Regions from separate parts of the Megasphaera hexanoica genome, predicted to be linked through region 3. Evidence: riboswitches for the same ligand, from Rfam matches in the RefSeq annotation. Region 3 holds a riboswitch; each other region holds the start of a gene.
What was found. Region 3 has a riboswitch for ZMP and ZTP ahead of ACGTIC_RS05375 (formate--tetrahydrofolate ligase). Riboswitches for the same ligand answer to the same signal wherever they lie in the genome.
Positions count from the first base shown of each region.

Region 1: linked by a shared signal. The riboswitch ahead of ACGTIC_RS06550 (phosphoribosylaminoimidazolecarboxamide formyltransferase) and the one ahead of ACGTIC_RS05375 (formate--tetrahydrofolate ligase) in region 3 are both predicted to bind ZMP and ZTP.
Region 2: linked by a shared signal. The riboswitch ahead of ACGTIC_RS01315 (OFA family MFS transporter) and the one ahead of ACGTIC_RS05375 (formate--tetrahydrofolate ligase) in region 3 are both predicted to bind ZMP and ZTP.

Region 1 is NZ_CP171361.1:1,336,677-1,346,648, reverse strand. Features, by position in the region: gene ACGTIC_RS06555 (nucleotidyltransferase family protein) at 1-193, opposite strand, end outside; gene ACGTIC_RS06550 (phosphoribosylaminoimidazolecarboxamide formyltransferase) at 505-1,680, opposite strand; ZMP/ZTP riboswitch at 1,728-1,807, opposite strand; gene ACGTIC_RS06545 (hypothetical protein) at 2,003-2,218, shown strand; gene ACGTIC_RS06540 (hypothetical protein) at 2,471-3,187, shown strand; gene ACGTIC_RS06535 (NAD(P)-binding domain-containing protein) at 3,260-4,162, opposite strand; gene ACGTIC_RS06530 (ribonuclease HII) at 4,164-4,961, opposite strand; gene ylqF (ribosome biogenesis GTPase YlqF) at 4,961-5,827, opposite strand; gene thrS (threonine--tRNA ligase) at 5,982-7,889, opposite strand; gene ACGTIC_RS06515 (electron transfer flavoprotein subunit alpha/FixB family protein) at 8,327-9,334, opposite strand; gene ACGTIC_RS06510 (electron transfer flavoprotein subunit beta/FixA family protein) at 9,356-9,972, opposite strand, start outside.
Region 2 is NZ_CP171361.1:278,968-288,939, forward strand. Features, by position in the region: gene mnmG (tRNA uridine-5-carboxymethylaminomethyl(34) synthesis enzyme MnmG) at 1-1,622, shown strand, start outside; gene rsmG (16S rRNA (guanine(527)-N(7))-methyltransferase RsmG) at 1,609-2,322, shown strand; gene ACGTIC_RS01310 (D-alanyl-D-alanine carboxypeptidase family protein) at 2,349-3,389, shown strand; ZMP/ZTP riboswitch at 3,461-3,547, shown strand; gene ACGTIC_RS01315 (OFA family MFS transporter) at 3,627-4,913, shown strand; gene ACGTIC_RS01320 (DeoR/GlpR family DNA-binding transcription regulator) at 5,150-5,914, shown strand; gene pfkB (1-phosphofructokinase) at 5,911-6,816, shown strand; gene ACGTIC_RS01330 (fructose-specific PTS transporter subunit EIIC) at 6,852-8,825, shown strand; gene ACGTIC_RS01335 (HPr family phosphocarrier protein) at 8,892-9,149, shown strand; gene ptsP (phosphoenolpyruvate--protein phosphotransferase) at 9,212-9,972, shown strand, end outside.
Region 3 is NZ_CP171361.1:1,127,204-1,137,175, forward strand. Features, by position in the region: gene ACGTIC_RS05365 (nitroreductase family protein) at 1-177, opposite strand, end outside; gene ACGTIC_RS05370 (hypothetical protein) at 446-1,288, shown strand; ZMP/ZTP riboswitch at 1,294-1,371, shown strand; gene ACGTIC_RS05375 (formate--tetrahydrofolate ligase) at 1,428-3,107, shown strand; gene ACGTIC_RS05380 (cyclodeaminase/cyclohydrolase family protein) at 3,247-3,828, shown strand; gene ACGTIC_RS05385 (macro domain-containing protein) at 3,916-4,920, shown strand; gene ACGTIC_RS05390 (metal-dependent hydrolase) at 4,977-5,642, opposite strand; gene trmL (tRNA (uridine(34)/cytosine(34)/5-carboxymethylaminomethyluridine(34)-2'-O)-methyltransferase TrmL) at 5,785-6,273, shown strand; gene ACGTIC_RS05400 (YlbF family regulator) at 6,295-6,642, shown strand; gene murB (UDP-N-acetylmuramate dehydrogenase) at 6,650-7,564, shown strand; gene typA (translational GTPase TypA) at 7,675-9,489, shown strand; gene nifJ (pyruvate:ferredoxin (flavodoxin) oxidoreductase) at 9,737-9,972, shown strand, end outside.

The sequences.
Region 1 (9,972 bases), 210 kb from region 3:
CATCCAGGCAGAATTGTGTGAAATCCCCCCCAGAGACAGCAAGGTCTATGTCACTGGCACGTCCATAATCTCCCCGTGACCGGGACCCAAAAAGAATAACTTTTTGCACTTCCCATTTGCTGGCAATGGTACCTATTTCTTTTATTAATTCTTCACTGAGTCCTGTTTTCTGTATATCCATTGTATCTATCATATACATCACCTGAAATATGTTTGTATAAAACGGTATATATCCGTATCTCATTGCCTCATAAATGCGATATAGTCATTTCTGTATAATAGATATATTTATTATATCATTACGGATTTCTCTACTCAACACTAAGAAACACTGCGTTAGTGTCAGCTTTTTATCAGTGAAATGCTCCATTTTTTACTACCCATCCCGGCCCTGCAGCTTTTTCTTTAAACTTGAAACTATCCCTTTCCCGCATGCAAAAAAACTCACGGCTGGAAGCGTTTCCAGTCGTGAGTTCTGTGTCGATGTTACATAGATGATATATATTAGTGATGGAACAGGCGCAGGTGGGTCATGTCCATGGCTATGCCGTATTTGTCGCAGGTTTCGATGACGTTGTCGTCACGGATGGAGCCGCCGGCCTGGGCGATGTAGTCTACACCGCTACGATGGGCCCGTTCGATGTTGTCGCCAAAGGGGAAGAAGGCGTCGCTGCCCAGGGCTACACCGTGGAGCTGGGCAATCCAGGCTTTCTTTTCTTCCCGTGTGAGCGGTTCCGGTTTTTCCGTAAACAGATCCTGCCAGATGCCGTCGGCCAGGACGTCTTCGTAGTCATCGGAAATGTAGACGTCGATGGCATTGTCCCGGTTCGGACGGCGCACGTCGTCGCGGAAGGGCAGGGCCAGGACTTTCGGGTTCTGGCGGAGCCACCAGATGTCCGCTTTGTTGCCGGCCAGGCGGGTGCAGTGTACACGGGACTGCTGTCCGGCACCGACGCCGATGGTCATGCCGTCTTTGACGTAGCAGACGGAGTTAGACTGGGTGTATTTCAACGTGATGAGGGCAATCATGAGGTCGCGGATTGCCGAAGCGGGGAGATTCTTGTTTTTCGTCGGGATTTCCTTGAAGAGATCTGCCGTAATTTTGGCGTTGTTCCGTTCCTGTTCGAAGGTGACGCCGTATACTTCTTTCGATTCGATAGGAGCCGGCGTATAATCGCTATGCATCTGGAGGACGCAGTATTTCCCTTTTTTCTTTGTCTTGAGCAGTTCCAGTGCTTCGTCGGTGTATCCCGGGGCAATGACGCCGTCCGATACTTCCCGTTTGAGGAGGGTTGCCGTTTCGACGTCACAGACGTCGGACAGGGCGACGAAATCGCCGTAGGAGCTCATGCGGTCGGCACCACGGGCACAGGCATAGGCCGAGGCCAGCGGGGACAGGGCCAAGTCATCGACCCAGTAGATTTTCTTCAGGGTATCGCTCATGTCCGTCGCTACGGCTGCACCGGCGGGGCTGACGTGTTTGAAAGAAGCTGCTGCCGCAAGGCCCGTCGCTTCCTTCAGTTCTTTGACCAGCTGGTAGCTGTTGAACGCATCGAGCAGGTTGATATAGCCGGGGCGGCCATTTAAGACATCAAAAGGAAGGTCGCTGCCGTCTTTCATATACACTCTGGCCGAAGCCTGATTGGGATTGCAGCCGTATTTTAATTGCAGTTCTTTCATCGTTATTACCTCCGTACGCAGATAAAAAAAATACCGACACTTCCGGGAACCTTCGCCCAGACGGTCGGCTATATCGAATCATGCTCCCCGTGGTATGCTCCACTTTCCGTCAGTCACATGTTTCACGTCTATTATACAAGGGGAATCGCGGCACTGTCAATCATCTTGCCGGGAATCGATAGAAAAATCTGACCGGTTCCTTGCTTCTTTATAAAAATCATGTAAAATTCCCTCTTTGGCACTTTTAAAATAAAAAATGCTTATAAAGCCTGTTGTAGTAGACTTCGTGTCACTTTTTCCCGGTTGCATGTGTCGAACTCGCGTGAACATCAATCAGGACATCTTAAAAAAAGAATGGAATTTTCGGAAATTAAAGTACTGCACCTACATTCCTGAAAAAGCGGATCATATGCCAGGCCGTGAATCCACCTTGACAGGCGGATGGATGCGACTAGTAGAAAACGGCGGCTATCAGCATATTATGCAGCTTTATACCAAAGTCTTTTTCTCATCCCTAAAAATGCCTACACCCTCCTGACACTATCACTATACCTGAATTTTTTATTGTTCTGGTGATTTCTGCTACAATAGTTTTCATAGAAGACCCTGATAATAATGAAATCGGTGCAATGACCTATCATTATTATCAGGGCCTTCTTTCTGGCAAGTCTCACTTAGAACTATGTTACACTATCCCGGGAATCGATAGAAAAATCTGGCCAGTTCTTTGCTTCTTTGTAAAAATCATGTAAAATAGATACAGTTCTTTTTTTGGGATGGGGGTACCACTATGTATGACAGGGAAATGGAAAAAGCTGCCCGTATGGCCATGGATAAACAGCCGAAGAAGCGGGTTCTGTCTTTTACCTATCAGGATGCATCGTATTTTATCAAGCGCAGCCTGTCCAACGGGCGCAACCGCTTTGCCAAGCAGAACGCGCACACGGCCTATCTGACGGAGGTCTATAAAATCGGACTGGTGAACAGCCGGATTCCTCTGGCGCCGGCCATCGTCCTCCTGGGTCCCGATTATTTCGTCATGAAAGCCAGCGGCCGGCCGCTGCAGCGCATCGTAAAGGAATATCCGCAGGACGCGGCCGAAGCCTATCACAAGGCAGGAGTGGCCCTGGCCCAGCTCCATTCATACGGACTGCATCATGGCCGGCCCGCCCTGCGCGATATTGCATGGAATCCCGCTACCCGTTCGATTACCTTTCTCGACTGGGAAAATGAAATGAAATTCTTCCATATCGATGGCCGCGTCCTCGATCTGTTTTTATTCATCCACAGCTATTTCCGCGAAGAGTGGCCCGAAAACAATCTGCTGGATCAGGCTATAGAGGGGTATCGCTCTGTTCCGGGCTGGGAAGCGCGGCTGAGTGAACTCCAGCACTTCATCACAGGCCACGGCATCGTCTTTGGCATCTGCCGGCACCTGATAAAGACCGGCTGGATCGACGTCGTGTCGGTCAGCAAGGCTGAAGCGTATATACGGGGGCTTTCCTGAGTGTTACGGAAAAGGGACTGGATAAGAACGCATATTTCACAGAAGTATGCTGTCATGCCCAGTCCCTTTTTCTTATTCTTTTGTCTGTACGGTTATACCGGCCAGTTTTTCATAGAAGGTCACCATGCAGCTGTTGTCTTCCCGGCCGCGGCCTTCCTGCATGAGGCTCTGGGTAATCTGCTGTACGATTGGTGCCAGCAGCAGGGGGACGTCCAGTTCCTGTGCCGTTTCCATGACGTGATTGATATCTTTCATCTGACTTTCCAGGAATCCGCCGGGAGCAAAATCGCGGCCATAGATACGGGCTGCTTTTTGTTCCAGTATGGCACTGCCAGCCAGACCACCCCGCACAGCTTCATACACTTTCTTAGGATCCGCACCGGCTTTCTGGGCCAGCACCAGGGCTTCGGAGACGGCAGCGATATTGATGAAACACATGATCTGATTGCACAGTTTCGTCACCGATCCGGCCCCGTTAGGTCCTGTTACGACGGCCGATGAGCCCATGGCCAGAAAGACGTCCCGGACCCCTTCTGCCACCGTTTCGTCGCCGCCGATCATGAAAGCCAGCGTGCCGGCTATGGCACCGGGTTCGCCACCACTTACGGGTGCATCGAGGAAGGGACAGCCGGCTTTTTGTGCCAGGGCGGCAAATTCCTGCGATTCGACTGGAGCCACCGAGCTGGAGTCGATGAGGACCGTACCGGGGCGGATGCCGGCCAGTACGCCGTCTGGACCGGTGAGGACATCTTTTACAATGCGCCCGCTGGGGAGCATGGTGATGACCACATCCTGATTCCGGGCCGTTTCCCTGCCCGTCAGTGCCGTGTGGACCCCTTGCTGTTTTAGTTCCGCTATGGCTTTCTGGTTGCCGTGTCCATTGTCTATGATTGTGACATCCATTCCTGCCTTGCACAGGTTGCAGACCATGGGGACACCCATGATGCCCAGTCCGATAAATCCGATTCGTTTCATATCATTCATCTCCTCTGTGAAAGTGAGTCATCGTCCGTATGGGTTCAAAACTACGCCGGTGAATCGGGCAGGGCCCGTAGGTTTCGATGGCCTCTTTGTGTAGTCTGGTCAGATAGCCTTTGTGCACGGCAAAACCGTATTCCGGGTAAGTCTTATCGTACTGTTCCATGAGCCGGTCCCGGGTCACTTTGGCAATGATCGATGCCGCCGCAATAGACGCGCTGAGGGCATCGCCGTGGACCAGGGACTGATGGGTCACCGTAAGGGCCGGCAGAGGCATGGCATCGACCAGGACGGCTTCTGCCGGGACGGACAGGGTCCGGACGGCATCGTACATGCCCTGTTGGGTCGCGTGATAGATATCGAGGTCATCAATTTCCTTTTCCGATTTGGCAATACACGAGACGGCGACGGCTTCGGCCATGATTTTGTCGTAGAGCCGTTCCCGCTTTGCCGGCGGTACTTTTTTGCTGTCGTTCAGGCCGGGACATTCCCAGAAGGGAGGCAGGATGACGGCGGCGATCATGACGGGCCCTGCGACGGGGCCCCGCCCGGCTTCGTCGATACCTGCCACGTGATAAATATTTTCATTATAAAATCTGGTTTCGTACGTATACAGGGAAAGGAGCCGTTCCCGTTCCTTTTCTTCCCGCACCATGCGGCGCATGAAGGCGGCGGCTTCTTTTTGTACGGACACGCGGGCGTCTTCCTTCATGGCCTGCAGGAGAGCCGGGATGTCGGTCTGCCCGTCTTCCAGCATGGCTTTCAGCTGTGCCAGTTTATATGCAGCCGTATCCATTACGCATCCTCCCCGCTGAGTTCTTCTACCCTGTCGAGAGAAATGGCGCCGATGCGTCCTTCACGGAACTCTTTCAATATGAGTTTGTACGTTTTTTCCATATCGACGGTGCCCCCCGATACGATACAGCCCCGTTTGCGCCCGATGGTTTCGACCGTAGCAAGCGGAGCCTCGTCCAGTGCATCGAGCTTGAACCGGCTCTTCAGTTCTTCCGGATACCACTGGCCCAGTTCCCGGATCAGTTCGGAAATGACCGTTTCCATGTCAAAGACCGTGTCGGAAATGGCCCCCGTCGCGGCCAGCCGGCAGGCATAAGTCTGATTTTCCAATTTCGGCCAGAGGACGCCCGGCGTATCGAGCAGTTCCAGCTTGTCTCCCAGATGGACCCATTGCTTGCCCTTGGTTTCGCCGGGTTTATCGGCCGCCTTGGCCACGTTCCGGTGTGCCAGGGTATTGATCAGCGTCGATTTGCCTACGTTGGGAATACCCAGAATCATGGTACGGACGGACCGGGTCTTGAGTCCTCTCATCTTCCACCGTTCCAGCTTGGGAGCTGCCAGCTGGCGCACTTTGCTGAGGAGCTGCTTGACGCTGCGGCTGTCTTTGCTGTTGAGAGCCAGGACGAGGCGGCCCTGCTGTTTATAATAAGCCAGCCATTCTGCCACGCAGTCCGGGTCGGCCAGATCGGCTTTATTCAGGACGACCAGGGACGGCTTCTGCCCGATGAGCTTTGCAATCATGGGATTGGTACTGCTCATGGGAATCCGGGCATCGACCAGTTCGATGACGACATCGATGACCTTCAGATTGTCTTCGATGAGCCGGCGGGCCTTGGCCATATGGCCGGGAAACCAGTTGATAATCATATATACTACCACCTTTCTATCTTCTATTCTACTGGATTCGGCAAAAACCGTCAAACACCTATCCAAAGATGGTCCGTGCTCTGCCTGATAATCGAAAAAACAGGACCCGCGTGGAGCGGATCCTGTTTTTGTCTATTCTATGCCGTTGTATCGATCAGCCTTTACGGGTTGCCGTTAATTCCTGTACATGGGCAATGAAGTCGTCTACCGGCTGTGCACCGATATCACCTTTGGCGCGGTCGCGGATGGAGAGGGTATTGTTTTCCATTTCCTTATCGCCGATGACAGCCATGTAGGGAACTTTTTCCATCTGGGCCTTGCGGATCTTGTAGCCAATTTTTTCATTGCTTTCGTCTACTTCTACGCGGATACCCATCTTCTTGAATTTCTTGCGCAGTTCTTTGGCATAGGCCAGATGTTTGTCCGAAATGGGCAGGAATTTGACCTGTACCGGAGCCAGCCATACGGGGAAGGCACCGTTGTAGTTTTCAATGAGGATGCCCAGGAAACGTTCGACTGAACCGAAGACGGTACGGTGAACCATGACCGGACGATGTTTCTGGCCATCTTCGCCGATGTAAGTCATGTCGAATCGTTCCGGCATGAGCATATCCAGCTGGATAGTACCGCACTGCCAGGTACGGCCGATGGAGTCTTTGACATGGAAGTCCAGTTTCGGGCCGTAGAATGCGCCGTCACCTTCGTTAATCTGGAAGGGAACGCCTTTTTCTTCGATGACTTCACGCAGCGTCTTCGTAGCCAGATCCCAGATTTCATCAGAGCCCATGGAATCTTCCGGACGGGTGGACAGTTCTACGTGATAATCGAGGCCAAAAATCTTGTAAGCTTTATCAATGAGATCCATGACGCCGGAAATTTCCTGTTTCATCTGGCTCGGCAGCATGAAGATGTGGGCATCATCCTGCGTGAAGCAGCGGACGCGGAACAGGCCGTGGAGGGCACCGTGGAGTTCGTGACGATGGACGAGGCCCAGTTCAGCCATCCGCATGGGGAAATCACGGTAGCTGTGGACGTTGCTCTTGTAGACGAGGATGCCACCCGGGCAGTTCATCGGTTTGATGGCGTACGGTTCATCATCAATAGTGGTGAAATACATGTTTTCCCGGTAATGATCCCAGTGACCAGACTGTTCCCAGAGATGACGGCTCAGGATGGTCGGCGTACTGATTTCGTCGTATTCGGCTTCATCATGGAGTTCGTACCAGAGTTTGAGCAGTGTCTTGCGAAGGACCATGCCTTTGGCGTGGAAGAACGGGAAGCCCGGGCCTTCTTCGTGGAAACTGAACAAGTCGAGCTGTTTGCCCAGTTTACGATGATCACGCTTTTCGGCTTCTTCCAGCATGTGGAGGTAATCATCGAGGTCAGATTTCTTTTCAAAAGCCGTACCGTAAATACGCTGGAGCATCTTGTTGTGTTCGTCACCGCGCCAGTAGGCACCGGCAACGGTCTGCAGCTTGAAGGCCTTAACAGCGCCCGTAGAAGCTGTATGGGGGCCGGCACAGAGATCGACGAAATCGCCCTGGCGGTAGAGGGAAATTTCAGCGTCTTCCGGCAGGTCCTGGATCAGTTCTACTTTATAATCCTGACCGGCTTCTTTAAAGAGTTTCAGCGCATCTTCACGGGATACGACTTCTTTCGTAAGAGGCAAGTTTTCTTTGACGATCTTGGCCATTTCGGCTTCGATTGCCGGGAAATCTTCCTGTGTGAAGCGGTGTTCTGTATCGAGGTCATAGTAAAAGCCGTTTTCAATGGACGGGCCAATAGCGAATTTTACGCCCGGGAAGAGATGCTGGATAGCCTGGGCCATGACATGGGATGCTGTATGGCGAAGGGTATCTTTGCCAGCCTGATCGTCAAAGGTGAGGAATTCAACAGTCGAACCGTCGGTAATCGGTTCACGCAGGTCTGTTACTTCTCCATTTACCTTTGCGACTAATACTTTTTTTGCCAGGCTGTTGCTAAGCTGTTTGACGGCTTCGGCAAGAGAAATGCCATCGGCAAATACTTTCTTGCTACCATCTTTCAAAATTAATTCTGCCATAAAAAACATCCTCCTTTGTAATACAAAAGCTCCCGTCCTCAAGGGACGAGAGCTTGCTCACGTGGTTCCACCCTAGTTCAGCAGACAATACCTGCTGTACTCGAACGCGGTAACGGTGCGACCGGACATCCATACTCTATTCCGGATGCCAGTTCCAAGGCGGTAACGAAGTCGTGTCTTATGGGGTACTCTCACCACCGTACCCTTCTCTGGTATAAAACGAACAACCAGTCATGTCCTTGTCAAAACTGTTTTCTTATCACTAGGTATGCGTAAATTATACGACCGCCTTTGCAGCTTGTCAAGGGGGAATAGGGTTTGAAGTTTGATGTTTTGGGTTTGATGTTTGGGGTTTGATGTTATTGCCTCAGACAGAAAAAAGGACTGTGCATGACAGCCTTTGCTTTCATGCTACAGTCCTTTACCTATCTCAGCTATTAGCCTTTGATTTTTTTGATAGCAGCAGTCAGGAGCGGAACGATCTTGAATGCGTCGCCTACGATACCATAATCGCAAACTTTGAAGATAGGAGCATCTTCATCTTTGTTGATGGCGATAACGCAGTCAGAACCACTCATGCCAGCGAGATGCTGGATAGCGCCGGAAATACCGCAGGCAATGTAGATTTTCGGACCTACCGTCTTACCTGTCTGGCCTACCTGATGGAGAGCATCGATCCAGCCAGCGTCAACAGCAGCACGGGAAGCGCCTACAGCACCGCCGAGAACGTCAGCGAGGTCTTTCAGCATGCCAGTGAACGGTTCAGGACCATTCATGCCACGGCCGCCGGATACGATAACGTCAGCTTCTTCGATTTTGATGCCTTCGCCGCCCATTTTGATGAGTTCAACGAATTTGGTCATGAAATCAGCGTCGCTGAGGTTAGCAGTCTTTTCGATAACTTCACCTTTGGCATTAGGATCAGCTTCCGGTTTTTTGAATACGTTCGGGCGAACGGTACCCATCTGCGGGCGGTTGTCCGGGCAAATAATTTCAGCCATGATGTTGCCGCCGAGAGCCGGACGAGTCCAAACGATGGTCTTGCCGTCGTCGTCAACAGCCAGGCCCGTGCAGTCAGCCGTAAGGCCGGTCTGGAGGGAGTTGGCAATACGGGGGCCGAGGTCACGGCCGATGTTCGTAGCGCCTACGAGGAATACATTCGGTTTTTCTTCATGGAAGAAATCGCAAATGACTTTTGCATATGCCGTCGTGTTGTAGTTTTCCAGTTTCGGATCGTCATATACATATACTTTATGTGCACCGTGGGCAATCAGTTCCTGTGCCAGCGGTTTTACATCTTTACCAATCAAGATAGCGCCAACTTCGTCACCGATGGTGTCAGCCAAAACGCGGGCCTGACCCAACAGTTCGAAAGATACGTTGCGCAATTTGCCTTCGAATTGTTCAGCAATGACATAAATGCCTTTGTATTCTGCTAAATCCATTTTCACTTTTCCTCCTTAGAATTAAATGATTTTCTGAGCAGTCAGTTTTTCCATCAAGGTATCAACAGCTGCCTGGTCGTTGTCATCTTCAACAGGAATGATGAGGCCCTGTGTTCTCTGAGGCGGTGTGAAAATCTTACGAACTTTCGTCGGGGAGCCGCTCAGGCCGATTTTGGTTTCGTCAGCTTTAACGTCATCAGCGGAGAGTTCAGGAATTTCGCGACGTTTTGCTTTCATCGTGCCACGGATGGTCGGGAAGCGCGGTTCGTTCAATTCTTTAACAGCCGTAATCAGGACAGGGAAGTTAGCTTCCGTAATGATGTAGCCTTCTTCGTTCTGCTGTTTTACTTTTACGCATTTAGCTTCTTCGTTTACTTCGATAGCTGCTGCATAGGTAATCTGCGGGATGCCGAGTTCGCAGGCGATCTGCGGGCCGACCTGTGCCGTATCACCATCAATAGCCTGTTTGCCGCAAAGGATGATATCGAACTGTTCGATGCCTTTGAGTTCAGCTACTTTTTTAACAGCCTGAGCCAGGCAATAGCCTGTAGCCAGCGTATCGGAACCGCCGACTTTGCGGTCTGTGAGGAGGTATGCTTCATCAGCGCCCATAGCCAGACCTTCACGGAGAACGTCTT
Region 2 (9,972 bases), 850 kb from region 3:
GGCCAGCCGTATATTCCCTGCGTGCCCAGTCAGATAAAAAACTGTATCAGATGACCATGACAAAAACACTGGAAAATCAGGATCATCTCGATGTCAAGCAGCTCATGATTACGGACCTCCTTACAAAAGACGGAAAAGTAACCGGCGTACAGACCGAACTGGGGGAAGTCTATGGCGCATCCTGTGTCATCCTGGCGACCGGGACATATCTGAAAGGTAAAATCATCATCGGCGAATGCACCTATTCCGGAGGTCCTATCGGCCAGCGCTCGGCAGAAGATCTGTCCGGGTCGCTGATAAAAGCAGGATTGAAACTCATGCGTTTCAAGACGGGGACACCAGCCCGGGTAGACCGGCGTACGCTTCGTACGGATGAAATGGCTGTGCAGGAAGGTGATACAGATGGTCATGCCTTTTCGTTCCTGTCAGAACGGAAAAACCGGAATAAAGAATGCTGCTGGCTGACGTTTACCAACGAAAAAACGCACAAAATTATCCGCGATAATCTTGACCGGGCACCCATGTGCAATGGCATCATACAAGGTATCGGTCCCCGGTACTGCCCTTCCATTGAATCAAAAATCGTCCGCTTCGCCGATAAAAAGCGGCATCAGCTCTTTATCGAACCAGAAGGACAATCTACAGAAGAAATGTACGTCCAGGGCATGAGTACCAGTATGCCTATCGATGTCCAATACGAATTCCTGCGCACCATTCCAGGGCTGGAAGATGTGAAAATCATGCGGCCTGGATATGCCATTGAATATGACTGCCTCGACCCGTTGCAGCTGACACCGTCCCTGGAAACGAAAAAAGTGAGCGGCCTGTTTTCTGCCGGCCAGTCCAATGGTACCAGCGGCTATGAAGAAGCAGCAGCCCAGGGCCTGATTGCCGGTATCAATGCTGCCCGCAAGGTGCAGGGAAAAAATCCTTTTATCCTTACCCGTTCGGAAGCGTATATTGGCGTACTCATTGACGATTTGGTTACGAAAGGAACGCAGGAACCATATCGCATGATGACCAGCCGCAGTGAATACCGCCTCGTCCTCCGTCAGGATAATGCCGATCTGCGTCTGACCCAGAAAGGCTATGATATCGGTCTGGTCAGTCAGGAACGGTACGACGTATTTTGTGCCAAAAAGAAAGCTATTGCTGATGGCATCGCCGCTTTGCGATCCATTTCCATTACACCGAGCAAAGCGATGGCGGAAAAACTGGATGCTCTCGGCACGGCTCCGGTCCATACGGGCATAACGGCCTATGAATTACTGCGCCGTCAGGATCTGTCGTATGACAAACTGTGCCAGACTTTTGATCTGCCCGAACTGGATGCCGATGTCAAAGAAGAAATCGAAATCATGATCAAGTACGAAGGATATATTGGCCGCCAGATGGAACAAGTAGAAAAAATGAACCGTCTGGAACAAAAACTCATGCCGGACGACATTGTGTATGCCGATATTGATACGCTGTCCGGTGAAGCGCGGCAGAAACTTGATGAAATCCGGCCCCGGTCTCTTGGGCAGGCCAGCCGTATTTCCGGCGTTTCTCCGGCAGATATTACGGCCCTTCTCATTTATCTGGAACAGTATCAGCGGGAGGGCGGCCATGTTTCAAAATGACCTCATCCATGCTATGGAAGCTATGGGACTTGTACTGGAAGACTATCAGATACGACAGTTCTGCCGGTTTGAAGAACTGCTCCTGGAAACGAATAAAGTCATGAATCTGACAGCCATTACCGATCCGGGTGAAGTAGCAGTCAAACACATGGCTGACAGCTTGTCCTGTTATGATGAAAGGTATTTTCCAAAGGATGCCTCCCTGCTGGATCTCGGTACGGGTGCCGGTTTTCCCGGTATTCCCCTGGCTATTTTCCGGCCGGATCTTACGGTGACTTTTTTTGATTCCCTGCAGAAGCGATTGAACTTCCTGAATGAAGTATGCCGGGAAACGGGCCTCCGGAAGGTGGCGTTCCTTCACGGGCGGGCTGAAGAAATGGCCCATCAGGAAGCATACCGGGAACAGTTTGATCTGGTGACCAGCCGGGCGGTGGCCCGCCTTTCCATTCTCTGTGAATGGGCGCTGCCTTACGTGCGGAACAATGGCTTATTTATTGCTCTTAAAGGAGCGCAATATGAGGAAGAAATCAAAGAGGCTTCCAATGCCCTGCGCATATTGGGAGGGATACTGGAAGAAGTCCGCCCGGTAACGCTTCCCGGGCTTTCCGATAAACGGGCGGTCCTCTATATCCGCAAGAGTGGCACGAGTCCGGCTAAATACCCGCGCAAACCCAAAATGGCGGCAAAACATCCATTATAAAATAAAAACTTCAGGAGAAAGGGTGTATGATTATGTCTTTGAAAACGTCTATAGCTGTCGTCCTGGCAGCCTGCTTTACGATGTTCAGTGCATCGGCACTGGCAGAAGAACCGCAGATCGATGCTCAGTCAGCCTGCGTCATCGATTCTGCGACGGGCAATGAACTGTATGCCAAAAATGCAGATCAGCGCATGTATCCTGGCGGTACGACTATGATGATGACCAGCATCCTTGGCGTCGAATCGGGAAAACTCGATACGGTCATGACCGTATCCGATGCATCCCAGCAGCTGGCCGGCGATGTGAGCCGTCTCGGCATTTATCCCGGTGACAAGGTGACGTTGCGCAATGCTCTGACGGGCATGATGACGGTCGGGGGCTGTGATGTGGCATATGATGCGGCTGTTACGGTTTCGCCGTCTCTGGACAGCTTTGTTCAGTCTATGAATGAAAAAGCGGCATCTATTGGGGCCAGTCATACGCACTTCACCAATCCGGCCGGACTTCCTGATGAAAATCATTATTCTACGGCGAGAGACCTGGCAAAAATTGGCGCCTATGCCATGAAATCAGCCGATTTCCGGGGACTCGTCAATCATGCTTTCTTTGACATGCCCTATGCAGACAGTGGTACGAAGCATTGCGAAACGACGAATGAATTTCTCACCAGCGGTTTTGCGGGAGCTGACGGCATCAAGACCGGTGCGACTAACGATGGCGGCCCTTGTCTGGTAGCTTCTGCTACGCGTAATGGTCATACCCTGGTTGCGTCCATCCTCAACAGCGGTGACCGTGCTGGTGATGCGGCAGCTCTCCTGACCTATGGCTTTGAACGCCTGTCGGCCCCGGCAGCTGCTGTAAAGAATGTAACGACGGCAACGACGGCGACAGCTGCCGAAAAAGCAGCGGTTGCCGCTTCCCAGGCTGTAACACAGACTGGCCGTGCATCTAATGCACCGGCTGATGCCGATGAAGCCTATGTCCTGCGCGATGCGCCGGCAGGACAGACCTTATCCCAGATAGCAGCCCAGCAGAAACAGGCGGCCCGGATTGCTGCGGAAAATTAGAATGAAAAATAAGACAGGCTCCCTATTGACAGACAGATGTTTCCTGCTATAATGAAAGAACATCAAGAAAATATGCGATGCAGGCCTGACGGAATCAAGTGGAATAACCACGTGGACTGTATCGTTTAGAAAAAGCGCCGACCGTCTGGGCAAAGATATGAAAATATGCTTTGGCCAGCCGGCCGGTGCTTTTTTTGCACTCTCTTTGCCGGCCGACCGCAAAGGAGAGATGGATTCATGAAAAAGAACCGTTGGCTTATTGCGTTGTCTGCTATGGGCATCCACATCTGCATTGGCAGTGTCTATGCCTGGAGTGTCCTTACCCGTCCTATCATGCAGGCTATGGGATTTTCTCTCAAAGATACGACGTGGACCTTTTCCCTGGCTATTTTGTTTTTAGGACTGTCTGCTGGTTTTCTCGGCAGCTTCGTCCAGAAAATCGGACCCCGTAAGTCGGGTCTGCTGGCCATGACCTTTTTCTGCAGTGGCATGTTCGGCACGGCTGCAGCGTTATATTTCCACAGCCTGCCTCTGTTATATCTCTTCTACGGAGTCATTGGCGGTATTGGTCTGGGAACAGGTTACATCACTCCCGTTTCGACACTGGTCAAATGGTTCCCGGACAACCGTGGCTTTGCGACGGGCCTGGCTATCATGGGATTTGGTTTTGCCAGTATGATTGCCGGTCCGGTCATGCAGCTTTTGGTCCAGCATCTGGGCCTGATTCCCAATTTTCTCATCCTGGGCACGGTATATATGGTCATCATGACGGCTTCTTCTCTGTATCTGGCTCCACCCAAACCGGGAGAAGTCCCCGTTTCCGATGCGGCTCTTCGCAAAGCCGGTTCCCGCCATACGCCGGTCTATGCCGATGCCATGCCTCAGTTTAGCGTAAAAAAAGCGATGAAGACGTGGCAGCTCTATACTATCTGGTGGCTCTTCTTTACCAATATTACCTGTGGCATTGCTCTTCTGGCTGTCGCCTCTCCTATGGCTCAGGAAGTCGTCGGCATGTCGCCGATGGCAGCGGCTTCGATGGTCGGCATAATCGGATTCATGAACGGCGCCGGCCGCATTGCCTGGGCTACTGTTTCCGATTACCTGGGCCGTTCTATGACCTATGTCCTGTTCTTTACTATTGAAATCCTGGCATTCTGGCAGCTGTCCCATGTCACGGGAGCTTTCAGTTTCCAGATACTCGTCCTGCTCATCATTACCTGTTATGGTGGCGGTTTCTCCTGCATGCCGGCCTACCTTTCCGATCTTTTTGGGACGCGGGAACTGAGTGCCATCCACGGCCGGATCCTGACGGCCTGGGGAGCTGCTGGCGTTGCTGGTCCCCTGGTCCTGTCGCTCATTAAGGAAACGACCAACAGTTATGCCATTACACTGCAGTTCTTCTCTGGCTGTTTCGTACTGGCTCTGGCCATTATGCTCTTCCTCAAATACAAGACGCGTCATGGTATTGTTACCAGCGACAATGCTGTAGCAGCCAGTGTACAGAAAGAACACAGCATGCAGTAACAGATGTAAATTTTTCAAATAGTTTTTATAAAGGCGAAAAGCATATCAGAAAACGGTTGTCACATGAAATAGTTGCTTCGTGTGGCAGCCGTTTTTTCTATTACCTTCTAGTATAAATGAACGGAAATGATTGCTATTTCAATATAATGATTGAACGTGATTGAAAATGAATGAAAATGTTTGTATAATACGGGGTATAAAAAGTAATTCTGATTGTACAGAGGTAGGTGATATATGTGCTGACAGAAGAACGACAAGATGAGATGGTACGGCTGGTAACGGCCGGCGGTTCTGTTTCCGTACAGGAACTGGTTGATTATTTTCAGGTTTCTGAAGCGACGGTGCGGCGTGATTTGTCGGTCCTGAACCGGGACGGCCGGCTTCGCCGTGTTCATGGCGGGGCAACGGCACTGCCTTCTGAAGAAGGGGTGTATGAAGCCAATATGGAAGAACTGGAACATAAGTATTCTCTCCATATGACGGAAAAACGGCGCATAGCCCAGTATGCTGCTTCCTGCGTGACTGATAGCGATTTTGTGTATCTTGATGCGGGATCGACGGTGGAACAGATGGCAGATTTTCTGACAGGGTCAGGGGCATCCTTTCTGACCAACAGCCTGCCCCTGGCACAAAAACTGGCCCGGAATGGCATATCTGTCCATATGCTGCCAGGCCATGTAAGGGGAACGACTGCATCCGTCGTCGGCAGTGAACTCCTTCAGGCACTGGTGCAGTATCATTTTACCTATGGCTTTTTTGGTACCAATGGTATCAGCCTGGAAGAAGGTTGTACGACGCCGGACGCAGAAGAAGCTGCTGCCAAGGCCGCGGCCTTTTCCCAGTGCCGGCGGGCCTATATACTGGCGGATGGCAGCAAGTTCGGCCTGGCTTCCCATATTACATTTGCGCCTCTTACAGGCGTGTCAGTCATAACGGCACGGAGCAGCCGGGATGTCGATTTTGCTCCTTATAAGAAATTGACGGAGGTGCATGTGCTTTGATTTATACCGTTACCTTTAATCCTTCTCTGGATTATGTCGTTCACATGAAAAAATTTGCCGCTGGTGCCATTAACCGGGCCGAAAAGGAAACGATTTATCCCGGTGGCAAGGGCATCAACGTAGCGCTTGTCCTGGGAAATCTCCACATACCGGCACGGATGCTGGGCTTTATGGCCGGATTTACGGGGCAGGAAATTGAACGGCTCTGTGAAGAAAACGGAGGCGATTGTGATTTTATCCGTCTGGACAAGGGGTATTCCCGTATCAATATGAAAATCAGTGCGGAAGAAGAAACGGCTGTCAACGGAATGGGGCCGGTTATTCCGAAGGATAAACTGAAACAGCTCATGAAACAAATTGAAGCTCTGGATGAAGGAGACACGCTGGTACTGGCCGGCAGCATTCCTTCTACTCTTCCGGGCGATATGTATGAACAAATCCTGAAACGCATGGAATTTCGCCATATCCGCACGGTTGTCGATGCCACCGGTGACTTGCTGCGCAACGTCATTGCTTACCGGCCGTTTCTCATCAAGCCCAATCAGGATGAATTGGGTGAACTCTTCAGTGTTGTCCTGCACAGGGATGAAGAAATCATCATGTGTGCCAAACGGCTCCAGACCATGGGAGCACGCAATGTCCTCGTTTCTCTCGGCGGTGACGGGGCCCTGCTTCTCGGTGAAGATGGAAAAATCTACCGCCGTCCGTCTCCCCAGGGCCGGCTGGTGAATTCCGTCGGTGCCGGTGACAGCATGGTAGCCGGTTTCCTGGCTGGTTTTGAAGCATCTGGCGGCAGTCTGGAAGAAGCGCTGAAATGGGGGATTGCTGCCGGCAGTGCTACAGCGTTCCAGGATTGGCTTGCTGGCGAAAAGGAAATAAAGAAATTGTATAAAACACTGTGACCGATGTGCGTTTTCTGGAAAGCGAGGAAAATTCCGTGCGTATTGCAGACTTATTAAAAAAAGAAAGTATTGATTTGCAGGCCCGGGCTGCTGATAAAGCCGGGGCTATCGATCATCTCGTGGGACTGATGGAAAAGGGCGGTCATCTGAAAGATACGGCAGCCTACAAGGCCTGTGTCCTTGCCCGGGAAGAAGAAGGCAGTACGGGAATCGGTGAAGGCATAGCGATTCCCCACGCCAAGACCGACGCCGTAGCGACGCCAGGCCTGGCGTCGATGATTGTCCGTCAGGGCGTCGATTACGAAAGCCTCGATGATGAACCGGCCTATTTGTTCTTCATGATTGCAGCCCCTGCCGGTGGTGCCAATATTCATCTGGAAGTTCTGAGCCGCCTTTCCCGGATGCTCATGGATGATGATTTCCGGGAAAAACTGATGCAGGCTGCATCGGTTGATGAATACCTGCAGATCATCACCGATGCCGAAACGGCCCAGCTGGCTGAAGACGCAGCTGAAGCGGCGGCTGAAGAAACTGCTGTAGACGGCAATGCCGTATCCGATGATGTGACAGATACGGAAACGCAATCTGCCGCACCAGATGCCGGACGCCCTTATGTCATCGGCGTTACGGCCTGCCCGACCGGCATTGCCCATACCTATATGGCAGCGGAAGCACTGGAACAGAAGGCTGCTGAAATGGGCGTCGATATCAAGATTGAAACGAACGGTTCCGGCGGTGTCAAGCATCACCTGACGGCGGATGATATCCGCCGTGCTGCCGGTGTCATCGTCGCTGCCGATAAAGACGTACCGGTGGAACGGTTTGATGGCAAACGCGTCCTCTTCGTCAAAGTGGCGGCAGGAATCAAAGAGCCGCAGGCTCTCATCCGGCAGGTCCTGGACGGGACACCGCCTGTATTCCATGGTACGGCTTCTGAGTCGGAAGCGGTAACAGAGGCGGAAAGCGGCGAAAGTACAGGCCGTCAGATATATAAGCATCTGATGAACGGCGTATCCCACATGCTGCCCTTCGTCATTGGCGGCGGGATTCTCATTGCCCTGGCATTTCTTTTCGATATGGGTAATGCCGGTACGGCCCAATTTGGTACAGGAACTCCTCTTTCGGCATTCCTGAAAAACGTCGGCGGACTGGCATTCAGTATGATGATGCCTATCCTGGCCGGTTATATTGCTGCCAGTATCGGTGAACGGCCGGCTCTCATGCCGGGTATCGTCGGCGGCTTCCTGGCGACGACTGGTGGTTCTGGTTTCTTCGGGGCCCTCTTTGCCGGATTTATTGCCGGGTATCTCATCATCCTGCTGAAAAAAATATTTTCCCATCTTCCCCAGGCGTTGGAAGGGACTAAGCCGATTCTCATCTACCCCGTACTGGGACTGGTCCTCATCGGCCTTATCATGACGTATATCATTAATCCTCCGACATCGGTGTTCAATCACTGGCTGGCAGATACGCTCTCATCTATGACGACATCCAGCCGCATCATCCTAGGCCTTGTCCTGGGTGGTATGATGTCAATCGATTTCGGCGGTCCTATCAATAAAGCGGCGTATGTTTTTGGTACGGCATCCCTTATGGACGCATCTGGTGCGGCCGTCAGCTCGGGCATCATGGCATCGGTCATGATCGGTGGCATGGTGCCACCCATTGCGATTTCCCTTTCCATGCTGCTCTTCAAGAAAAAATTTACGCCGAAAGAACGGCAGTCTACGATTACCAACTTTATCATGGGACTGTCCTTCATTACAGAAGGAGCTATTCCCTTTGCCGCGTCGGATCCGTTGCACATTATTCCGCCCTGCGCTATCGGATCTGCTGCAGCTGGTGCCCTTTCCATGCTTTTCGGATGTACCGTACCGGCACCGCACGGTGGCATCTTTGTCTTCGGCGTCGTCACCAACTGGCCTATGTATTTTGCATCTTTGGCAGCCGGCGCTGTCATTGCAGCCGTCATCATGGGGATTATCCGCAAAAAATGCCCCCAGTCGTAACGGTTGCCATACTAATGAACATAGAGTAAACTAAACCATAGGATTTCATACAGAGGAGGAATTATCATGAAAGAATTTACTTACACCATTACCGATCCCCAGGGTATCCATGCCCGCCCGGCAGGACTGCTGGTTAAAGAAGCCAAGAAATATGCCTCGTCCCTGACGATTGCCAAAGGCAGTAAAAAAGGCGATTTGAAGAAAATCTTCACCGTCATGGGTCTGGGTGTCAAACAGGGTGAAAGCATAACAGTTCAGGCAGATGGTGCCGATGAAGAAGCAGCAGCTTCTGCTATGGAAACATTTTTCAAAGAAAATTTCTAATGTATGAGGCGGGGAGGACTGCATGGGCAATCCTCCCTTGCCATAACCGGGAGGTGTAAGTCATGCTGACCCTTAAAGGAAAAAGCGTAAGTTCCGGCATCACCATCGGACCGCTGGCACTATTTCACCGCAATACGATTTCTACAGCCGTCCGGCCTATTGACGATGCCGAGGCGGAAGTCAGCCGCTTTCAGGCGGCCCGCGCTGCGTCAATCAGCCAGCTCCAGTCTCTGTATGAAAAGGCTGTAGAAAAAGTTGGTGAAGAACAGGCTGCCGTGTTTGAAGTGCATCAGATGATGCTCGATGATGACGATTATGTCGATGACATCGTATCCCAGATACGGGATGAAAAACTCAACGCCGAAGCCGCTGTAGAACATACGGCACAGAATTTCGCTGCCATGTTCCGCGGGATGGATGATGCTTATATGCAGGCCCGTGCTGCCGATGTCCTGGATATTTCCCGCCGTGTCGAACGGGAATTATGCGGCGGTGAAGGAATTGACTTCAGCGCATACGATCAGGTCATCATCGCCGCTGATGATCTGGCTCCCAGTGAGACATTGCAGCTCGATACGGACAAAATCCTGGGATTTGTCACATCCGGTGGCAGTACCAATTCCCATACGGCTATCCTGGCCCGTACACTGGGCATTGCTGCCGTCGTCAGCACCGGTACCCAGCTGCATAATGACGTCGATGGCAAAACGGCTATCGTCGATGGGACGACGGGGACAGTGTACATTGACCCTGATGAAGAAACACTGGAACGCATGAAGAAACGGCAGGATTCAGAAATCCGGCGCCGGCAGGAATTGGAATC
Region 3 (9,972 bases):
TAATGCGTCCATTTTTTCAGGACTTCTGATGACGACAAAATACCATGGCTGTAAATTGCTGGCTGAAGGAGCGAGGACGGCGGCTTCCAGTATATCCTGCAGGTCGGCGTCTGATACCGGCTGATGGGTATATTTCCGTATACTGCGGCGCCCTACAATAGCAGATGATGTTTCCATAAGATGACCCCCTTATGCATTAAGATATTTCATTTTAATGGTAATAGAAAATCAGACTGGCGTCAATTGGCAATCCATCCCATTGTTTGTTAAATTTTTTAGTATATAACTCGGGATAACAAAAGAAAATGACGATGGGGACAGAAGTTTTTATTGACTTTGGCATTAGTGCTGTTCATGCAGTCGCAATGTGTTATAATAAGCAGTATATGAATTATTCCCGTATCCAGTCATCGCATAGAGAATGGATCATCATTGAGGTGTAAACATGACAGAGAAAATCCATTATGTGAAAGCCGATCCTAGTGGCAATACGACGATTCTCGTATTGGACGCGATTCCTAAACAGGAACACGCTTCGTTAGCAGCCAGACTGCTGCAGCCTGAGTATGTCGGCGCAGAGCAAGTAGGTTTTCTGACCTGGCCCGATAACGATGCCGATATACGTCTGGACATGATGGGAGACGAGTTTTGTGGCAACGCTTCGCGATCAGCTGCTGCCTATTTACTCTCCCGGTCCGGCCAGGATTATGGTGAGTACCGCGTTTCCTGTTCCGGATGCAATAAGATATTAAAAGCAGTGGTAGTTCGCGACGAAGGGGAACTATATGATGCCAGTATTGAAGTTCCCCTGCCTAAAAAAATGGATGTCATCAGCCTGGCAGACGGTAATTCGACGTACCGGTTTTACTGTGTTGAGCTGCCAGGAATTATGCATTTCGTTCATTTTACTCCTTCTATTAAATTAGTCGATAAGAATACTTTATGGCGGGCGGTGTATCAGTACGCCAGCACCCGTCATTATGAAGCATTCGGCATGGATCTGGTAGATCGCAAAACGCTGACGATGATACCGGCTGTATATGTCACTGGTACGGATACGCTATATTGGGAAAAAAGTTGTGGTTCCGGGTCGGCGGCCACGGCGGCGGCACTGGCCCGTCTGTGCGGACATAATATTGCCTGTGAGATACGCCAGCCTGGTGGAAGTATTACCATTGAAGCATCATATGCTGACCAGTCTGTCAGACACATCCGCATAGGCGGCCCCGTGCGGATTGAAATGGAACAATGTGTTTGCGTTGACAAGGAGATACCAGGCACGGTATAATAATTGCGTAGTCATGTGACTGACGGAAGTGGACTAACCACATGGAGCATGATTTGAAGAAGCCGACCGTCTGGGCAAATAGTCCGGATGGCCGGCTATTTTTATCAGTGCACAAAGAGAACAGGAGCTGATCTTTATTATGGCAAAGGTATTAAGCGATATTGAAATTGCACAGCAGACTCACCTGGAACCCATTGTAAAAATTGCAGAAAAGGTTGGTCTTACAGAAGATGACCTGGAATTATATGGTAAGTATAAAGCGAAAATTTCCTTTGATGCCATTAAACGGCTGTCAAAAAATGAAGATGGAAAACTCGTGCTGGTAACGGCTATTACACCTACTCCTGCTGGAGAAGGGAAAACGCTTACGACGATAGGCCTGGCCCAGGCTCTGAACCAGCTGGGACATAAGACGATGACGGCATTGCGGGAACCTTCTCTGGGTCCTGTCTTTGGTATAAAAGGAGGAGCGGCTGGCGGCGGTTATTCCCAGGTTCTTCCTATGGAAGATATCAATCTTCATTTTACGGGTGATATGCATGCGATTACAGCTGCCAATAACCTGCTGGCTGCGGCAATCGACAATCACGTGCATCAGGGAAATGCTCTCCGCATCGATGTGCGCCGTATTGTATGGAAACGGGTTATGGATATGAATGACCGGGCACTGCGTGATATAGTCGTAGGACTCGGCGGCAAGGTCAACGGGTTCCCCAGAGAAGACCACTTCATGATTACCGTAGCATCGGAAATCATGGCAATTCTCTGCCTGGCTAGTGATCTGATGGATTTGAAGAAACGGATGGGGGATATTATCGTCGCTTATGACCTCGATGGCAATCCGGTCCGTGCCCGTCAACTCGGGGTAGAAGGGGCGATGGCCATTCTCATGAAAGATGCTATCAAACCGAACATTGTACAGACGACGGAAAACACGCCGGCTCTTGTACACGGCGGACCTTTTGCCAATATTGCCCACGGCTGTAATTCTGTCGTAGCTACCAAGCTGGCTCTCAAAATGGGAGAAATAACGGTGACGGAAGCCGGATTCGGTGCTGACCTGGGTGCGGAAAAGTTCATGGATATCAAATGCCGCTTTGCTGGAATCAAACCAGATGCCGTCGTCATCGTCGCCACCATTCGGGCGCTTAAGATGCACGGCGGAGTAGATAAGAAAAATCTCCAGCCGGAAAATCTGGAAGCACTGGAAAAAGGCTTTGCTAATCTGAAGAAACATATCGAAAATATGCGCAAATATGATATCCCCGTCGTAGTAGGCATAAACCGCTTCCTGACAGACACGGATGCCGAAATAGCATTGCTTACCCGCCTTTGTCAGGATTATGGTGTCGATGTGGCTCTGAACAACTGCTGGGCCGAAGGCGGCAAAGGGGGAATGGACCTGGGACGGAAAGTCCTGCAGCTCCTGCAGCAGCCCAAAACACCGTATAAACCGTTGTACGATGTCAATGACACGATTCTTCATAAATTAGAAATCCTGACGAAAGAAATCTACGGCGGCGACGGCGTCATCCTGGAAGGCAAAGCGCCGAAACAAATTGCCGAACTGGAAAAACTTGGCCTTGATAAAATGCCGGTCTGCGTGGCCAAGACACAGTATTCCCTTTCGGATAATCCCGCATTACTGGGAGCGCCGGAACATTTCAAGATTACCGTCAAAGACGTCCGCGTCTGCACCGGTGCCGGGTTCATTGTCTGCCAGACGAGTAATATCATGGTCATGCCAGGCTTACCGAAAGTACCGGCTGCCAACCGTATGGATATCGATGAAAACGGCGTCATTACAGGTCTGTTCTAGTTCGTTATGGCTAGCATATAAAAGGCGGCTTTACAGCCGTCTTTTACTGTATGCAGACTAGCATGATGAATTAACATACATAATAAGTGAGGATACGATAGTGGATAAGAAAAAATTATGTGCCCTGCCCATAGATGAAATGCTGGCGGCTACGGCTTCCAAGGATCCAGTACCGGGCGGCGGTGGCATTGCGGCCCTTACGGCCGCTTCGGCGGCAGCACTGGTTGAAATGGTAGTGAATCTTACCATAGGTAAAAAAGGGTATGAAAAGGTAGAGCCGATGATGCGGGACATACGCAGTCAGGCTGAAGAATTGCGGATCCGGTATCAGGATGGCATAGATGAAGACGCCCATGCTTTTGAAGGGGTCATCCGCGCTGTGCGCCTTCCCAAAGATACACCGGAACGCACTGCCATAGTCCAGCAGGCTTTTAAGAATGCAGCAGCTATTCCCTTTGCTCTGGGAAAAGACATTTTTGTTCTTCTCCAGCTGAGCGAACAAGTCGTGCGCTATGGCAATGCCTGGGTCATTACCGATGGCGCTATTGCCGCTATGAATGCCCGGGCCGCTATGCGGTCAGCCTTTTATAGCGTACGCGTCAATCTGAAATCTATTACCGATGAGGACTATGTCCATTTTATGATGGATGCGATAGAAGATATTGAAAAAAAAGCGGCCAGGATAGAAGAAGCAGTGGAAAGAGAATACCAGAAACGTTAGTTCATAAGAGAGGATCCCCTGCTGTCTTTTATGCCCGCATGGAACTCCCATGCAAAAAGGTTGCTGAGACTATAAGGAGGATGTCCTATGCCATTTCAGATAGTTCACAATGATATTGTCAGAATGAAAACGGATGCCATCGTCAATGCGGCCAACTCGGCACTGTTGGCGGGCAGTGGTGTATGTGGCGCTATTTTTCGTGCTGCCGGATATGAAAAACTCTCTGCTGAATGTCATAAAAAAGCGCCATGCCCTGTGGGTCAGTCGGTTTTAACGTCGGCCTACAACCTGCCGGCACGTTATATTATTCATACAGTGGGGCCTGTATGGCAGGGAGGTAAGGCCTGGGAAAAGGACTATATAACTTCTTGTTATACTACGGCACTGGAAACGGCATGGGAAGCGGGTTGCCGGTCTATTTCCTTTCCCCTTATTTCGGCAGGTATTTTTGGTTATCCCTTAGAAGAGGCCTCGGAGACTGCCTGTCAATCTATACGGGCTTTTTTACAGAATCATGAAATGGAAGTTTATCTCGTCGTTCTCGAACGTCCGGCTATTCAGCTTAACCACCATCTGGCTGATGAATTAAAACAGTATCTGAACCAGTTTCTGGGGGAAGAAAAAGAGCAGGAGCCGGACGAAATATGTATTTGTCATCGGGAATCGGATGTCCGTATGTCCCAGGACTATGGAATGGACACCTTCGCCCGGCCGGGGAAAAAGGACAGACACTCACTGAATCAGATACTTCAAAATCTGGATGAAACATTTTCTCATATGGTATTACGCCTTATCGATGAGAAGGGGTACAGTGATATCGAGGTATATAAGCGGGCAAATATGGACCGGAGACTATTTTCTAAAATCAGGAGTCATGAGGAATATCTGCCCAAGAAAAAAACGGTCCTGGCCCTGGCAGTAGGACTGAGACTTTCCGTAACGGAAACGGAAGAACTGCTGCATAAAGCGGGATATTCGCTGTCAGGAAGCAAAAAAAGAGATGTCATTGTACGATATTTCCTGGACCATGGTGAATATGACATCTATACGATTGATAAAGCATTATTTTACTTTGGTGAACCAGAATTATAAATATGAACGCCCGCCTGTATATCCCAGGGTATGCAGGCGGGCGTTGATTTATCTGATTACAATGTAAATTCTGTTCCGGGAGGAATAATGTGAACGGGAATCGAATAGGTTTCTTCTGTCATTTTTTTATAGACTTCCGGATCGGCGTTTACGACAGGCCAGGTTCCATAATGGATGGGAATCACCATTTTAGGCTGTATCCATGAAGCGGCTAAGGCCGCGTCTTCCATTCCCATGGTAAAATTATCTCCAATGGGCAGGAAGGCTGCATCAATGGGACCGAAACGGCTATGAAGCTTCATGTCCGAATACAGACCGGTGTCGCCGGCATAATAGATGCGTTTGCCAGCAAATTCCAACAGGCATCCACAGGCCAGGCCACCGGCTATTCCAGCGCCATGCAGGGCTGGTGTAAGACGTATCGAGCCGAAGGGAAAATCCGCTTTGCCACCGATGTGCATGGCATGGGCATTACAACCGGCCATACGGGCTTTACCGGCTACTTCGGCCGTACTGATGACCAGGGCGTCGTTTACTTTGGCTATTTCTTCGGCATCACCGTAGTGATCGCCATGGGCATGGGAGATAAAGATATACTGACAGGTGATAGACGAAGGTTTAACTGTTGTCCAGGGATTATCCGCGATAAAAGGATCAAAGAGGATTGTCGTATTTCCTGAAGAGAGTGAAAAGGCCGAATGACCGTAATACATGCATTTCATAGGCTCCATCCCTTTCTGTATGTACATGGTATATGGCAAGAGTGCCATTATTTTCTATTATATAGAAAATAACAGAAAAGGGAAAGTCTCTTGTGCTTCCCTGGGAAATCTTGTACAATATCCCATGGAGAGTGATGTAACAATGCATATAGTCATGGTAGAACCGGAAATCCCGGGAAATACGGGTAATATTGCCCGCCTTTGTGCTGCCAATCATATTACACTGCACCTGGTCAAGCCATTGGGATTTTCGCTTGAGGATAAATATCTGAAGCGGGCCGGCCTCGATTACTGGCCACTGGTCGATGTACAGGTACATGAAAATTTTGCTGAAGTCCAGGAAAAATACAAGGGACACCATTTTTATTTTCTGACGACAAAATCGGAACAGTGTTATGCCGATATCCGGTTTACCCAGGACGATCTCTTGGTATTTGGCAAGGAAACAAAGGGGCTGCCGGAAAGTCTTCTGAAACAATATCCGCAGCAGTGTTTCCGCATTCCCATGGTCGATAAGGCACGGAGCCTGAATTTATCTAATTCTGTTGCCATTGTTTCTTATGAAGCGTTGCGGCAGCTGGGATTTCCAGACATGGCAAAGAGTGGCATTGGCATAAAAAATTTAAAATAATCTTGCACGGGGAGTGAAATCATGAGTGTATACGATAAAGCAAATGAATTAGCACAGGCTATCCAGGAAGATGAAGATTATAAGGCATTACTGGAAGCCGGAAAGAAGCTGGCTGAAGATGGAAAAACGAGAAAACATGTCCAGGATTTCCTGACATTGCAGGCCCAACTGGCTTACGCCCAGGCGGCTGGTGACAAGCCGGTACGAAAAAAAATAGAACAATTGCAGAAATTGCAGGAAATCGTGGCGAGCCGGCCTCTGGCGGTAGAATATCTGGAAAAATACATGAAATGGAATCAGATTGGCGGTCAGATTCTTGGCACTATTCAACAGGCAATGGCAGAAGGACTGAGTATTCTTGATAAATAAATATGCAATGGCGAGCATGGTTTCGCAATTAACTCAACTCATACCGCAGCAGCAGGTGCTTTTAGACGAGCCGATGGGCCTGCATACGACATTTGCTATCGGAGGCCCGGCGGATGTACTGGTCCTTCCCCATACGGTGAAAGAAATGTCGCAGACAATCCGTCTGGCCAGGCAGCTGGAGCTTCCTGTTACGGTCATTGGCGGAGGGTCTAATGTACTCGTTCTGGACGGTGGCATCCGCGGCGTCGTCATTCAATTAAATGAAATGAACAAGTATCTTTCCTGCCATGATACGAAGATTCTGGCCAGTTCCGGATTTATGCTGAAGGATGTCTGCCAGTTTGCCCAGCAGAATAGTCTGACGGGGATGGAATTTGCCTGCGGCATACCGGGGACGCTGGGCGGGGCCGTATTTATGAATGCCGGTGCTTATGGCGGTGAAATGAGCCATATTGTTTCCCGCGTACGTACGGTTAACCGCAATGGCAGTGTACATACCTACAAGACGGCTGATTTCGAATTTGGGTACAGAAAGAGCATTTTTCAGCGCTTGCAGGAATTTGTCGTAGAAGTAGAGCTGCAGCTTTCACGGGGAGATCAAACGAAAATCCAGGAACAGATGGATGATCTCATGGAACGGCGGCGTAGCAAACAGCCGCTCGAAATGCATAGTGCAGGCAGTACATTCAAGCGGCCGCCTGGTTATTATGCTGGCACGCTGATAGATCAGACTGGCCTCAAAGGATTATCTTGTGGTGATGCCCAGGTATCGACCAAACATGCCGGTTTTGTTGTTAATACCGGCCATGCTACAGCCAGAGATGTGCTGGCCGTAATCCATGAAGTGCAAAAGAGAGTAGAAGCAGCCCATGGCGTACATTTAGAACCAGAAGTACGTATTTTAGGAGAAGAGCAGAACTAGATAAAAAAAACAGCCGGATTGATATAGTCAATCCGGCTGTTTTGTGATATACTAACACAGTTACAGAAAATTAAACTATTTTATATTGCTACAAATAGGAGAGGACGCAGATGGAACGTAAGGATATACGTAATATTGCTATTATTGCTCATGTTGACCATGGTAAAACGACTTTGGTCGATGCTATGCTCAAACAGAGCCATGTTTTCCGTTCGAATGAAAAAGTGGCTGAACGGGTCATGGACTCTGGTGATATCGAACGTGAACGCGGTATCACGATTTTATCCAAAAATACTTCTGTCATGCACGATGGCGTAAAAATCAACATAGTCGATACTCCGGGGCATGCTGATTTTGGTGGCGAAGTAGAACGTGTCCTCAACATGGTTGACGGCGTATTGCTTCTGGTTGATGCATTTGAAGGCCCGATGCCGCAGACGAAATATGTACTGCGCAAAGCATTGGAACAAAAGCTGAAGCCTATTGTCGTCATTAATAAAATTGATAAACCCGATGCCCGCGTTTCTGAAGTAGAAGACGAAGTACTGGAATTGTTCATGGAATTGGAAGCCGACGATGATCAGCTTGATTTCCCTGTTATCTATGCCAATGGCCGTGACGGCATTGCTAAAAATTCTATGGATGATGACAGTGACAACCTGGAACCGCTCTTTAAGTGTATTATTGAAAACTGCCCGTGCCCGAAGGGCGATGCCGATGGCCCGCTTCAGTTCATGGTTACTACCCTGGACTACGATGATTACGTAGGCAAGATTGCCGTCGGCCGTATTGTCCGGGGCCGCATGCACCCCAATCAGCAGGTTGTCATCACAGACGGTGAAAGCCAGCGCAAGGCTAAAATCGGCCGCGTATATACCTATGAAGGCCTGAAGCGGGTTGAAACAGACGAAGCGTCCATGGGTGATATTGCCTGCATTATCGGCATTCCTGATCTTAAAATCGGGGAAACTGTTGCTGATCCGGAAAATCCTGAAGCATTGCCGAAAATCAACATCGATGAACCGACACTGTCCATGATATTCTATGTCAATGACAGTCCGTTTGCCGGCCAGGATGGTGAATTTGTAACGAGCCGTCACTTGCGGGACCGCCTGTTCCGGGAAGTACAGACCAATGTGTCCCTCCGTGTGGAAGAAACGGATAGTGCCGACGCATTCAAAGTCTCCGGCCGTGGCGAACTGCACATTGCCGTTCTTATCGAAGAAATGCGCCGTGAAGGATATGAACTTCAAGTAGGCAAACCGAGCGTCATTACAAAAGAAATCAACGGCAAGAAGTGTGAACCTCTGGAAGCCCTGACCATTGATGTACCACAGGAATTTATGGGAACGGTAATGGAAAAACTGGGAACCCGCAAGGCTGAAATGGTCAATATGGTGGATTTGAAGGGATATACCCGCCTTGAATTCATCATTCCTGCCCGCGGACTGATTGGTTTCCGCAGTGAATTCCTGACGGCTACTAAAGGCAACGGTATCATGTATCATGTTTTCCATGGCTATGCTCCCTGGAAAGGTGATATTCCCGGTCGTACACGGGGAAGTCTGGTTGCTTTTGAATCGGGCACGACGACTGGCTATGGCATTTTTAACCTTCAGGATCGTGGCGTCATGTTCATCAATCCCGGTGAAGAAATCTATCTGGGGCAGGTCATCGGGGAAAGCAACCGCGATGTAGACATTGATGTCAATCCCTGCAAGAAGAAACACCTGACCAATACCCGTTCCTCTGCTTCTGATGAAGCATTGCGCCTTATTCCGCCTCGTCAGATGGGATTGGAAAAATCTCTGGAATGGATCAATGAAGATGAACTGGTAGAAGTAACACCGCATAATATCCGCATCCGCAAGGCTATTCTTGATAAGCACGATAGAAAGAAAGCTATGCGTAAATCACAACAGTAATTACAAAAAAGCATGGATGGCACAGTCCTTTTCGAATTTGGAAAGAGCCTGTGCCATTTTCTTTATAAAAGCACTGGAAATCCATTCAAATTTGTGGTACATTATGGGTAATGCATATGCAAATACGAATCAGCACGTATATGCGTATACACAGTTAGTAGTACGGATTGTGAAAATCCGTACGTAGAACCTTGCTTGTGATGTTATTTTACTATCTCAATAACCAAAGAAAGGGACGAAAGTGATTATGAAAAAAAACTATGTAGTAATGGATGGTAACACGGCTGCTGCATATGCTTCCTATGCATTTACAGAAGTTGCTGCTATCTTCCCGATCACACCTTCTTCTGTTATGGCAGAAAAGGTTGACGAATGGGCTGCAAAAGGAAAGAAGAATATCTTCGGTAATACCGTTGATGTTATCCAGATGCAGTCTGAAGCTGGTGCTGCTGGCACATGCCATGGCTCCCTGCAGGCTGGTGC